2 regions of the Mesorhizobium sp. LCM 4577 genome follow, and region 2 is predicted to be linked to the other one. Evidence: predicted binding sites of a transcription regulator. Region 2 holds the regulator's gene; the other holds the start of a gene.
The links. Region 2 encodes LexA, which represses DNA repair genes until DNA is damaged. Its sites were predicted from a motif close to TGTTCNNNNTGTGTTCNG; they were not measured.

Region 1 (4,058 bases), on a different contig from region 2:
AGGCCTGGTCGCCCTCGATCGCGCCGCCGGGCGCCGGCACTTCCTTCACCGGAATGATCGGCTCGCCGGTGCGCCGGTCGAGCACGTAGAGGTCGCCCTGCTTGGTCGGCCCGACCAGCGCCGGCACGACGCCGTTCGCCGTCGTGATGTCGACCAGCGACGGCTGCGCCGGCACGTCCATGTCCCACAGATCGTGATGCACGGTCTGCCGCACCCAGCGCAATTGCCCGGTGTTGAGATCGAGCGCGGTGATCGAGGACGAGAACTTCTCGACATTGGCGCTGCGGCCCATGCCGAGCTGGTCCGGCGTCTGGTTGCCGAGCGGCACGTAAAGCAGTCCGAGCTTCTCGTCGGCGCTCGCCGTCGACCACATGTTGGGCGAGTTGTGGGTGTAGGTTTGCCCGGCGGGCAGCGGCGTCGTCACATCCGGATTGCCGGAATCCCAGTTCCACAGCAGCGCGCCGGTGTCGACGTCGAAGGCGCGGATGACGCCGGACGGCTCCTCGGTCGAGTAATTGTCGTTGACCGCGCCGCCGACGATGATCTTGCCGGCGACGATAAGCGGCGCCGAGGTCGAATAGTAATAGCCGGACTTCGGATAGGGCATGTTGGCCATCAGGTTCAGCGTGCCACCCTCGGCGAAGGATGGGCACACCTGCCCGTTCGCGGCGTCGAGCGCGATCAGGCGGGCGTCCGACGTCGGCAGGTAGACGCGCTGCGCGCAGGGCTGGCCGGCGGCGATCTTGGCGTCGGCATAGTAGGACACGCCGCGGCAGGTCTGGTGCTGGCGGTTGTTGTCGAGCTTGATCTTCGGATCGTAGCGCCATTTTTCCTTGCCGCTCGCGGCATCGATGGCGATGGCGAAATTATGCGGTGTGCAGATGAAGAGCGCATCGCCCACCTTTAGCGGCGTCACCTGATAGGTCGTTTCGCCGATGTCGTCGGGACCCTTCACGTCGCCGGTGCGATAGGTCCAGGCCGGCTGCAGCTTGGCGACATTGTCCGGCGTGATCTGGTCGAGTGGCGAATAGCGCTGCCCGAAAGGCGTGCGGCCGTAGAAGTGCCACTCGCCGGCCGGCATGTCGCCGCCGAGATTGGCCGCCGCCGCCACCTTTTCGGTGCCGAGCGTGCCGCCGACGTCGTGAGGATCGGCGGTCATCGAATAGCCGGCGACCGCCAGCGAGGCGAGCACGGCCAGGATCAGCGGCGCGCGTCCGTCCGGCCCCCGCAGACCTCGCCTTGCCCATGGCGTCAAAAGCCAAAGCGCCACGAGCACGATGACGCCGCCGCGCGGACCGAGCTGCCACCAGTCGAAGCCGATTTCCCAGACCGCCCAGCACAGAGTGGCGAGCACGAACAGCRCATAGAGCCAGAGCGAGGTCGACCGGCRCCTGAAAAGCAGCCAGGCGGTGATCAGGAAGACCAGGCCGGCGATCAGATAGTACCAGCTGCCTCCCAGCACCGCGAGCCAGATGCCGCCGCCGCCGAGAATGAGACCGATGAGGAAGAGGACGAGGGAGGTGATGGTGACAGCCAAGACGGTGCTCCTTCGACTGTTGCGCGCTTACGGCGTCTTCCGGGGACGGCAATCCCTGCCCTGCCGGCAGCTTTCCCTCACCCGCTCCGGCTGTCAAGTTGGGGCCGGACACGCGAAACTAGAACAAAACGTAGACAGTTCTGGTCTTTCGCTCCCGAATCACTACATTCGGGAGCGATGTCGGGCTTTTCCGAGGACATGCCTTTTTTCGATGAACCGAATGCGCGGCCCGCGGCGGCCCCATCCGGCATAGCCGCGCGCGCCATGGCCGCCCGCAGCGGCCAGAACGGCGCGCCCGATTATCTGAAGGGCCTGAACCCGGAACAGCGGCTCGCCGTCGAAACGACCGAAGGCCCGGTTCTGGTGCTGGCCGGCGCCGGCACCGGCAAGACGCGGGTGCTCACCACGCGCATAGCCCACATCCTTGCCACCGGCAGGGCCTTCCCCTCGCAGATCCTGGCCGTCACCTTCACCAACAAGGCCGCGCGCGAGATGAAGCAGCGCATCGGCCACCTGATCGGTGAAGGCAATGTCGAAGGCATGCCCTGGCTCGGCACTTTCCACTCGATCGGCGTCAAGCTTCTGCGCCGTCACGCCGAGCTTGCCGGGCTGAAATCCGATTTCACCATTCTCGACACCGACGACGTGGTGCGGCTGATCAAGCAGCTGATCCAGGCCGAAGGGCTGGACGACAAGCGCTGGCCGGCCAAGACCTTCGCCCAGATGCTCGACAACTGGAAGAACAAGGGCCTCGGCCCCGATGAGATTCCGGAAGGCGATGCGCGCAGCTTCGGCAACGGCAAGGGCCGCCAGCTCTACAAAGCCTATCAGGAACGGCTGCAGACGCTGAACTCCTGCGACTTCGGCGACCTGCTCTATCACCCGATCCGCATCTTCCGCGCCTATTCGGACGTGCTGAAGGAGTATCACCGCAAGTTCAAATACATCCTGGTCGACGAGTACCAGGACACCAACACCGCGCAATACATGTGGCTAAGGCTTCTGGCGCAGCGGCCAAATGCGGGACGCTCTGCGAGTTCGCATTCGGCCGAAGGCCGCAAGCCCGACCGGGCGTCCGAGCCATTGCGAGGCCCTAGCGGAGGGCCCGCGCCGGCAGGCGCGGAACAGCCCGTGAGCGTAAATATTTGCTGCGTCGGCGACGACGACCAGTCGATCTATGGCTGGCGCGGCGCCGAGGTCGACAACATCCTGCGCTTCGACAAGGATTTCCCGGGCGCCACCATCATCCGCCTGGAGCGCAACTACCGCTCCACCGCGCACATCCTGGGCGCCGCCTCTCACCTCATCGCCCACAATGAGGGCCGCTTCGGCAAGACGCTGTTCACCGATCGCGACGACCCCGAGGACGACAAGGTGCATGTCCATGCCGCCTGGGATTCGGAGGAAGAGGCCAGGGCCATCGGCGACGCCATCGAGGCCTATCAGCGGCAGAAGCACAATCTGAACGACATGGCGATTCTGGTGCGCGCGTCCTTCCAGATGCGCGCCTTCGAAGACCGCTTCATCACGCTGGGCCTCAACTACCGCGTCATCGGCGGCCCGCGTTTCTACGAGCGCTTGGAAATCCGCGATGCGCTGGCCTTCTTCCGCGTCGTCGCCAACGGCGGCGACGACCTCGCCTTCGAGCGTATCGTCAACGTGCCGAAGCGTGGGCTTGGCGAGGCCACCATCCGCCAGATCCACGACACGGCGCGCGCCATGCGCGTCCCGATGCTGGAGGCCGCCGCCACGCTTGCCGAAAGCGACGAGCTCAAGCCGAAGCCGCGCGCGGCATTGCGTGAGGTCGCCGCCAATTTCGAGCGCTGGCAGAAGGCGCTGGAAACCACCCCGCACACCGAGCTCGCCGAGACCATCCTGGAGGAGAGCGGCTACACCGACATGTGGAAGAACGACCGCTCGGCGGATTCGCCTGGCCGGCTGGAGAACCTCAAGGAACTGATCCGCTCCATGGAGGAGTATGAATCGCTGCGCTCCTTCCTAGAGCATGTCGCTCTCGTCATGGATGCCGAGCAGAATGCCGAACAGGATGCCGTCTCGATCATGACGCTGCATTCGGCCAAGGGCCTCGAATTCGAGACCGTCTTCCTCCCCGGCTGGGAGGAAGGCCTGTTCCCGCACCAGCGCGCGCTGGATGAAGGCGGCCGCTCCGGCCTGGAGGAAGAGCGCCGGCTCGCCTATGTCGGCCTGACGCGGGCGAAAAAGAACCTGCACATCTGGTTCGTCTCGAACCGCCTGATCCACGGCCTGTGGCAATCGACGATCCCGTCGCGCTTCCTCGATGAACTGCCGGAAACCCATGTCGACGTCGCGGACGGCGGCAACTCCTATGGCGGCTACGGCAATCCCTATGGCGGCGGCTCATTCGCCTCCGGGCGCGGCGGCGGTGGCGGCCGGCAAAACCCCTATGGCGCCTCGCGCTTCGACAATATCGGCGCCAAGGACCAGGGCAGCTTCTCCAACACCTATGCTACGCCCGGCTGGCAGCGCGCGCAGGCCAACC
Region 2 (8,699 bases):
CCGGGCATGGCGGCAAGCAGTTGCGCCTTGCGCTTGTCATCGAGCTTCGCGGCAAGCGCCGGGCCGCCTTCGAGATAGGGCAGGGTGGCGACGAAGATGTCGAACAACGCCTGGTCGTCCATCTTGCGCATATGGACGCCATTCAGCGCCTCGAGCTTGGCGAAGTCGAAGCGGGCAGCGCCCTTGTTGACGTCGCCGATGTCGAACCAGGCGATCATGTCCTTGATCGACATCACCTCGTCATCGCCATGGCTCCAGCCAAGTCGCGCCAGATAGTTGAGCAGGGCCTCGGGCAGATAGCCCATGGCGCGATAGGCCTCGACGCCGAGCGCGCCGTGGCGCTTCGACAGCTTGGCGCCGTCCGCGCCATGGATCAGCGGGATGTGCGACATCGACGGCACCGCCCAGCCCATGGCGTTGTAGATCACCGTCTGGCGCGCGGCGTTGGTCAGGTGATCGTCGCCGCGGATAATATGCGTGACGCCCATGTCGTGATCGTCGACGACGACGGCGTGCATATAGGTCGGGTTGCCGTCCGAACGCAGGATGATGAAGTCGTCGAGATCCTTGTTGGGAAAGCGCACCTCGCCCTGCACGCGGTCCTGCACGACCGTCTCGCCTTCGGTCGGTGCCTTGATGCGGATGGCGCCCTTGACGCCGGCCGGCGCCTCGGAGGGATCGCGGTCGCGCCACTGGCCGTTGTACCGCGGCGGCAGGCCTTTGGCTCTAGCTGCCTCGCGCATCGCCTCCAGCTCCGCGGGTGTCTCATAGCTGTAATAGGCCTTGCCCATGCGCACGAGCTCCTCGGCCACCTCGCGATGGCGCGGCGCGCGCTCGAACTGTGAGACGGCGTCGCCATCCCAGGAAAGGCCAAGCCAGGTCAGTCCGTCGAGAATGGCGGCCGTGGCGGCTTCGGTGGAGCGCTCGCGATCGGTGTCCTCGATACGCAAAAGCATCGTGCCGCCAGTGTGCTTGGCATAGAGCCAGTTGAACAGCGCCGTGCGCGCCCCGCCAATGTGCAGGTAGCCGGTGGGCGAGGGGGCAAAACGGGTGACGACCTTGTCGGACATGGAACTCTCGAAGAAGCACTGAAAAATGCATGTTTCGCGCAGACTTCCACGCGACCGGCGTTCATGTACCATAGGCGGTCTGGGGCGCAAGGGGCAGACCCGATGGCTGGGCGTGGCCGGGGTGCGGAGGAGGGCGGGGAAACGACAGCTGGCGTCAGCGAGCGCCTGATGTTTGCCCGTGCCGAGCCCACCGCAGAAGCGCCGCTTTCGCTTCCGGAACTCCGTCCACCCGCCGAACGACCGCCGCCCGGTGGCGGTGCGCTGCAGCCAGCCTTGCCAACAGCCACCGTCGGCAGGATCCGCAAACAGCTTGGCCGCGTTTCGCTTCCTGCGCTGCGCCGAAGCGTTGCGGTCGCTGCCGCCACCGAGCTCGACCGCGGCGTCGGCTTCCTGCTGGTGCCGGTGTTCCTGGCCGCCGGCGTGATCTATTACTTTTCGCTGAGCACCGAGCCGGATCTCTACAGGCCGCTTGCGGCGGTGGCTCTGATGGCTGTCTGCGCGGCGGCATCGCGCTCCTGGCAGAGAACGCATCTTGTCTTCATGGCATCGTTTTTCTGCGCGCTCGGCTTTCTGGCGGCCAAGGTGGAGACCTGGCGGATGGCGACCCCGATGCTCGGGTCCGAAATCCAGACACGGCTGACGGGCCGCCTCGTCACCGCCGAGGCGATGGCCAACGGCCGTGTCCGGTTGACCATCGATATGATTTCGACGGAGCATCCGAAGCTGCGCTACGCGCCGGACCGCGTCAGGCTGTCGGCGCGCAGGATCCCGCCCGGCATGACGGCGGGGTCGATGCTGACGGGCTATGCCAAGTTGCTGCCGCCGACCGGGCCGGTTCGGCCGGACAGCTACGATTTTTCCTTCGACAGCTACTTTGCCGGCATCGGCGGCAGCGGGTTTTTCCTGGGCGATCCGAAGCTGATTGCGCCAGTGGAGGCGCCCTTTGGCGCGCGCGTCGCATCGGCAGTCGAAAACGCGCGCGAAGGGATCGCCGATCACATCAGGAGCAGCATCGGCGGATCCGAGGGCGAGATCGCGGCGGCGCTGATCGTCGGCGTGCGCGCCGGCATTCCGGAAGCAATCAACGAGTCGATGCGGCGCACCGGCATCTACCACATCATCTCGATCTCCGGCCTGCACATGGCGCTGGTCGCCGGCACGATCATGGTGCTTTTGCGCGGCGCCTTCGCGCTGTTTCCCGATTTCTCGTCGCGCCGGCCGGTGAAGAAATATGCCGCCGGGATCGCGCTCATCTCGATCGCGGCATACCTCGTGATCTCCGGCATCGTGGTGGCGGCCGAGCGAAGCTTCATTATGCTCGCCGTGATGCTCGCCGCCGTGCTCTTCGACCGCGCGGCGCTCACCATGCGCAACCTGGCGATCTCGGCAATCGCGGTGATCCTCGTCTCGCCGCACGAAGTGGTCGGCCCGAGCTTCCAGATGTCCTTCGCCGCCACCGCCGCCCTGGTCGGCGCCTATGCCGGCTTTGCCGACTATCGCGCCGGCAAAACGACCGCGCCGCCGGCAAAACGTTCGTTGCTCGGGTTCCTGTCGCGAAAACTGGCGGTCGGTGTGGGTGGCGCCGCCGTGACGTCGCTCATCGCGGGCAGCGCGACATTACTGTTTGCGATCTGGCATTTCCAGCGCGTGTCGCCGCTCAGCCTGCTCGCCAACCTGGCGGTCATGCCGATCGTCTCGCTGATCGTCATGCCGTTCGCCGTGCTGAGCGCACTGGCCATGCCCTTCGGCTTCGACGGTCCGTTCCTCTTTGTCATGGGCAAGGGGCTGACGGCGATGATCGCCATTTCGTCGTGGATCTCCGAGCGCTCACCGGTCGACGCCGTCGGGCTGATCTCGATCCAGTCGGTGCTGCTGGCGACGGTCGCGCTGGTGATCGCGACGATGGCCACCACCTGGCTGAGGCTTGCCGCCGTTCCCTTTGCGCTCGCCGCGCTGCTGGCCATTCCGCATGTCCGCACGCCGGATGTACTCATTTCCGAGGACGCGCATCTGGTGGCGATGCCGATCGGCGGCGGCGAGCTTGCCGTCAATCGCGAACGTTCCAACGAGTTCACCACCGACAACTGGAAACGGGCGCTGAAAGCCGAGACAATCGTGCCGCCGGAGACGTTTGCCAAAGATGCGCTGGACATCGCCGATCCCGTCGACCTGCCGCCCGGCTCGCCGTTCTACTGTACGGGTGATCTCTGCATCGGCCGGCATCCATCCGGCGCCATCGTCGCACTCGCTGAAAACCGCGACAGTGCCCGGCCTGCCTGCGGCTTCGCTGATCTCATCGTCATCAACGACGCCACCGCCTACAATCCTTGCTACGATCCGCGCGTGCTTGTCGTCACCAAGCGGCAGCTGGCGCGCGACGGCAGCGCCGCCGTCTTCTTCGATCCGCAATCGGCAACCGCGCGGCCGGCCGTCCGCTATGCTGTGGAAGAGCCATATCGGCCCTGGCACGAGCAGCGGAAATATACTCGCGAGGCGAGAGGACTGCCGCCTTATCAAAAGCCTGAGCGGGCGGATGCGAAACCTTCGCAACCGGATCAGTAGCGGCGGATCAACCCAACAAGCTTGCCCTGCACCTTGACCCGGTCCGGCCCGAAGATGCGGGTCTCGTAGGCCGGGTTGGCGGCCTCCAACGCGATCGAGGCGCCCTTGCGGCGGAAGCGCTTGAGCGTCGCTTCCTCGTCATCGACCAGCGCGACCACGATCTCGCCCGGGCTTGCCGTGTTGGCGTTGCGGATGATGACGGTGTCGCCGTCGAAGATGCCGGCTTCTATCATCGAGTCGCCCTTGACCTCCAGCGCGTAATGCTCGCCGCCGGCGATCATGTCCGGCGGCACTGTGATCGAATGCGTCTGGTGCTGGATGGCGTCGATCGGCACGCCGGCGGCGATGCGGCCCATCACCGGAATGGATACGGCGGACCCGGCATCGTCGTCATTGCTTGGCGTCGGGGCGCGCGATGGCGCAGCCGGCTTGATCTGACGGTTGAGATTGTTCTGACCCAGGCTTCCCTGGATGACGCTCGGCGAAAACTTCTTCGCTGCATTGAGGCCGGGGGCGATCGAGTCGGGCAGCCGCAACACTTCCAGCGCTCGCGCCCGGTTCGGTAGCCGGCGAATGAAGCCGCGTTCCTCCAGCGCCGTGATCAGCCGGTGGATGCCGGACTTGGAGGCGAGGTCGAGCGCTTCCTTCATCTCGTCGAAAGACGGCGGAATCCCGCTTTCCTTCAGCCTTTCGTGGATGAACATCAGAAGTTCATGTTGTTTGCGCGTCAGCATGGCGGCCCCCACGGGTTCTGAAACCAGAATCAGAAAAACAAACCCAGAACAAACACTATCTGTTCCAGTTGTGTTCCGCAACCGTTTAAAGTTTAGTGAATTTGTTGACGTTTTGTTTAGCGTAACATCAGAACGCTGCATTCGGCGCCGGTTTCGGCTGCCGGCGCGAAAGGCTCGCGCACGATCAGGCCGTTGGCGTCGGCGAGCATTCTGAGCATCGAGGAGTCCTGGATGCTGAAGGGAGTCGCAATCAGCGTGCCGGCGTCCTCGCGCACGACGGCGCGCACATAGTCCTGCCTGAGGTCGTTGGCCTGCATCGCGGCGCCCAGCCGGGCCACCCGCACGTCCTGCCTGTGGTCGCGGCCGCCGAGCCGGGCAAGCAGAGGCTTCAGGAAAAGCTGCGAGCAGACGATGCTGGCCACCGGGTTGCCGGGCAGGCCGATGCAGCGGACATTGCCAAGCCGGCCGAACATCAGAGGTTTGCCGGGGCGCATGGCGATCTTCCAGAAGTCGAGCTGCATGCCTTCGCCGGTCAGCACGTCATGGATCAGGTCGTGGTCGCCGACGGAGGCGCCGCCGAGCGTGACGATGACATCGGCATTCGCCTCGACCGCTTTCCTGACCAACGCGGCGATCGCCTCCTTGCGGTCGGCGGCGATGCCGAGATCGAGCGCACGTGCGCCGACCGACTGGGCGGCGGCGGCGACGCCATATGCATTCGACGAAATGATCTGATCGGGGCCGAGCGCGCTGCCCGGGGGCAGCAGTTCATCGCCGGTGGCGATGATTGCGACCAGCGGCCGGCGTACGACATTCAGGGCGGGATGGTTGGCCGAGGCGGCCAGCGAAAGGGCTGCCGCATCGAGCACGCGGCCCTTTTCGAGCAGCACGTCGCCCTCACCGAAGTCGAGCCCGCGGCGGCGTACGTTGCGTGCTTTCGCGGTCGGTTCCGTGACCTCGATCCTGCCATTGCCGCGATCGCGGACGTTTTCCTGAATGACGATGGTGTCGGCGCCTTCAGGCAGCGGCGCGCCGGTGAAGATGCGCACGGCCTGGCCTTCGCCGACGGTCCCGGAAAAGCCGCGGCCGGCAGGCGCCGTGCCTATGACTTCGAGTTGCGCCGGCGCCGAAGCGACGTCGGCGGCGCGCGCGGCGTAGCCGTCCATGGCGGAGGCGTTGAAGGGCGGCTGCGTGCGCAGCGCCACGACCGGTTCCGCCAGGACCCGCGCGGCTGCATCCGCCAGCGGAATGCTTTCGCCCGGCAAAGGTGCTGCGCCATCGAGCAGGCGTTCGAGCGCTTCGGCGACCGGAACCAAAGCCATCAGGCATCCACCTTGTAATCGCCCGACTTGCCGCCGGTCTTCTCGACCAGCCGGATACCGGAAATCACCATGCCGCGGTCCGCCGCCTTGGCCATGTCGTAAATGGTGAGGCAAGCGACCGAGGCGGCGGTCAGCGCCTCCATCTCCACGCCGGTCTTGCCGGTGACACGGGCGAGCGCGGTGACCCTGAGGCCGGGCAGCGTGCGGTCCGGCTCGATCTCGACGGCCACTTTGGTGAGAAGCAGCGGATGGCAAAGCGGGATCAGCTCATGCGTCTTCTTCGCGGCCATGATGCCGGCGATACGCGCTGTGCCCAGCACGTCGCCTTTCTTGGCGTCGCCAGCAAGAATCATCTCCAGCGTTTCAGGTTGCATGGAGACAACGCCTTCGGCGATCGCCGTGCGCGTCGTCTCGGCCTTGTCGCCGACATCGACCATGTTGGCTTCGCCCTTGGCGCCGAGATGGGTGAGGGCCATATCAGACGGCCTCGGCCGCTGCCTTGCCCGTCAGCAGAAGCTCGGTTGCCGCGGCCACATCGGCCTGTCGCATCAGGCTCTCGCCGACCAGGAAGGTGCCGATCTTGCTCTTCTCCAGCCGGCGGCAATCCTGATGCGTGAAGATGCCGCTTTCGCCGACCAGCAGCCGGTTCGCCGGCACCATCGGCGCCAACCGTTCGGAAGTCTCAAGGCTGGTCTCGAAGGTCCGCAGATTGCGGTTGTTGATGCCGATCAGCCGCGACGACAATTTTAGCGCACGCTCCATTTCAGCCTCGTCATGCACCTCGATCAGAGCGTCCATGCCGAGCTCGAAGGCGGTCGCTTCGAGGTCCCTGGCCAGCGTGTCGTCGACGCTCGCCATGATGATCAGGATCGCGTCGGCGCCCCAGGCGCGCGCTTCGTAGACCTGGTAGGGATCGAACAGGAAATCCTTGCGCAGGGCCGGCAAGCGTACCGCTGCCCGCGCCGCCGTCAGGAATTCCGGCGCGCCCTGAAAGGACGGAGCATCGGTCAGCACCGAAAGACAGGCTGCGCCACCTTTCTGATAAGCCCCGGCGAGCGCCGGCGGATCGAAATCGGCGCGGATCAGGCCTTTGGAAGGGCTGGCCTTCTTGATCTCGGCGATCAGCGCGAAGTTGCCGGCCCGGCGCTTGGCGTCGAGCGCCGCGAGGAAGCCGCGCGTCGCACCGGCATCCTTTGCCCGCGCCTTGATCTCGGCGAACGGTACCTTCGCTTTCGCCGCGGCGATCTCGTCGCGCTTGTAGGCTTCGATCTTGCGCAGGATATCCGACAAGGCCTTATCCGTTCGAAATCTCGACAAGCTTGTCCAGCACGCCAAGCGCGCGGCCGCTGTCGATCGCTTGCGCCGCCGCCGCGATGCCGTCGGCCAAAGTCGTCACCTTGCCGGCCACGACCAACCCGGCGCCGGCATTCATCAGCACCGTATCGCGATAAGCGCCGGGCGCTCCGCCCAGCATATCGCGTAACTCCTTGGCGTTGTAGGCCGCATCGCCGCCGCGCAGCTCTTCCCTGGTGTGCCGCTTCAACCCGGCGGCTTCCGGCGTCAGGGTAAAGCTGCGGATCTCGCCGCCGGCAAGCTCCGCCACCTGGGTCTCGCCCGTGGTGGTGATCTCATCATAGCCGTCGCCATGGACGACCCAGGCGTGCTCGGCGCCCAGCGCCTTCAAAGTCTCGGCCACCGGCATGATCCATTCCGGCAGGAAAACGCCGACCATCTGGCGGCTGACGCCGGCGGGATTCGACAGCGGTCCGAGCAGGTTGAAGATGGTGCGGGTGCCGAGCTCGACGCGAGTCGGCCCGACATGCTTCATCGCCGGATGATGCGCCGGCGCGAACATGAAGCCGACACCGGCCTCGTGGATGCAGCGGCCGATCATTTCGGGCGAGATGTCGATCTTGACGCCCAGCGCCGTCAGCACGTCGGCGGAGCCGGTCAGCGAGGACAGGCCGCGATTGCCATGCTTGGCGACCGGCACGCCGGCGGCGGCGATGACGAAGGCCGAAGCGGTCGAGATGTTGACCGAGTGCGAATTGTCGCCGCCGGTGCCGACGATGTCGATGGCGCCGTGCGGCGCCTCGACGCGCAGCATCTTGGCGCGCATCGTCGCCACCGCGCCGGATATTTCGCTCACGGTCTCGCCGCGCACGCGCAGCGCCATCAGGAAGCCGCCGATCTGGCCGGGCGTCGCATCGCCCGACATGATGATGTCGAACGCCTCGCGTGCTTCCTCGAAGGAAAGCGCGGTGCCGGTGGCGACCTTGGCTATGTGTGTTTTCAGAGCGCTCATCGTGTCTGTGCTTGCGAAACGGCGTTCGGATCGATGCGAACGTCATATTGCGATTGCAGCTGCGCCACCAGCTGGTCGAGCAGGTCGTCTGACATGCCGGCGCCGAAGGATTTCTGCGCGTCGTCCGGCACCGTGCTGCCGTCGGCGCCTGCCGGCTCGAAGACCTCGGCGACCTTGAACAGGATCTGGCCGTCGCCGGTGGGCGAGGGGATCAAACCGGTACCGCCTTCGCCGACGCCGAACATCGCCGCCGCACCCTCCTTGCCGAAATCGGCATCGTCGGCTTCGCGCTTCAGGCCGCGCTTGGTCTGTTTGTCGAGCTTGAGCTCGCCGGCGATGACGTCGAGCGTGGTGCCGGCCTTGAGGCGCTTCTCCAGCTCCTTGGCCTTCGCGTCGAGCCGCTTGTCCGTCTCGGCCTCCGTCCAGTCGGCCACGACCTTCTTGCGGACTTCATCCAGCGTGCGGTCGCGCGCCGGCGTGACCGACTGCACCTCGTAGAAGACAAAGCCGTTGTCCGCGGTGGTCAGGCCCTCGTTCTCGGTGTTGGGCTCTGCCGCGAACACCGACTTGATCAGCGCGGCCGATTCCGGCAGGTCGTTGACGATCGTGCCGTCCGGCCGCTGGCCGGTACGGTCGATGGCGTCGATGGTGACGACCTTGAGCTTCAGCTTCTCGGCGGCCTGGGCAAGCGAGGCGCCCGAGGCGC

Region 1: a site for LexA is predicted at 1,657-1,674, ahead of LCM4577_RS27495 (ATP-dependent helicase). Genes of this name have one in related genera too.

The regions. Positions count from the first base shown of each region.
Region 1 covers NZ_MDDU01000046.1:73,948-78,005, reverse strand. Annotated here, with positions in the region: gene LCM4577_RS27500 (glucose/quinate/shikimate family membrane-bound PQQ-dependent dehydrogenase) at 1-1,537, opposite strand, end outside; gene LCM4577_RS27495 (ATP-dependent helicase) at 1,715-4,058, shown strand, end outside.
Region 2 covers NZ_MDDU01000024.1:271,518-280,216, reverse strand. Annotated here, with positions in the region: gene gltX (glutamate--tRNA ligase) at 1-1,070, opposite strand, end outside; gene LCM4577_RS22990 (ComEC/Rec2 family competence protein) at 1,173-3,632, shown strand; gene lexA (transcriptional repressor LexA) at 3,626-4,366, opposite strand; gene glp (gephyrin-like molybdotransferase Glp) at 4,483-5,688, opposite strand; gene moaC (cyclic pyranopterin monophosphate synthase MoaC) at 5,688-6,164, opposite strand; gene trpC (indole-3-glycerol phosphate synthase TrpC) at 6,166-6,978, opposite strand; gene trpD (anthranilate phosphoribosyltransferase) at 6,983-7,993, opposite strand; gene LCM4577_RS22960 (peptidyl-prolyl cis-trans isomerase) at 7,990-8,699, opposite strand, start outside.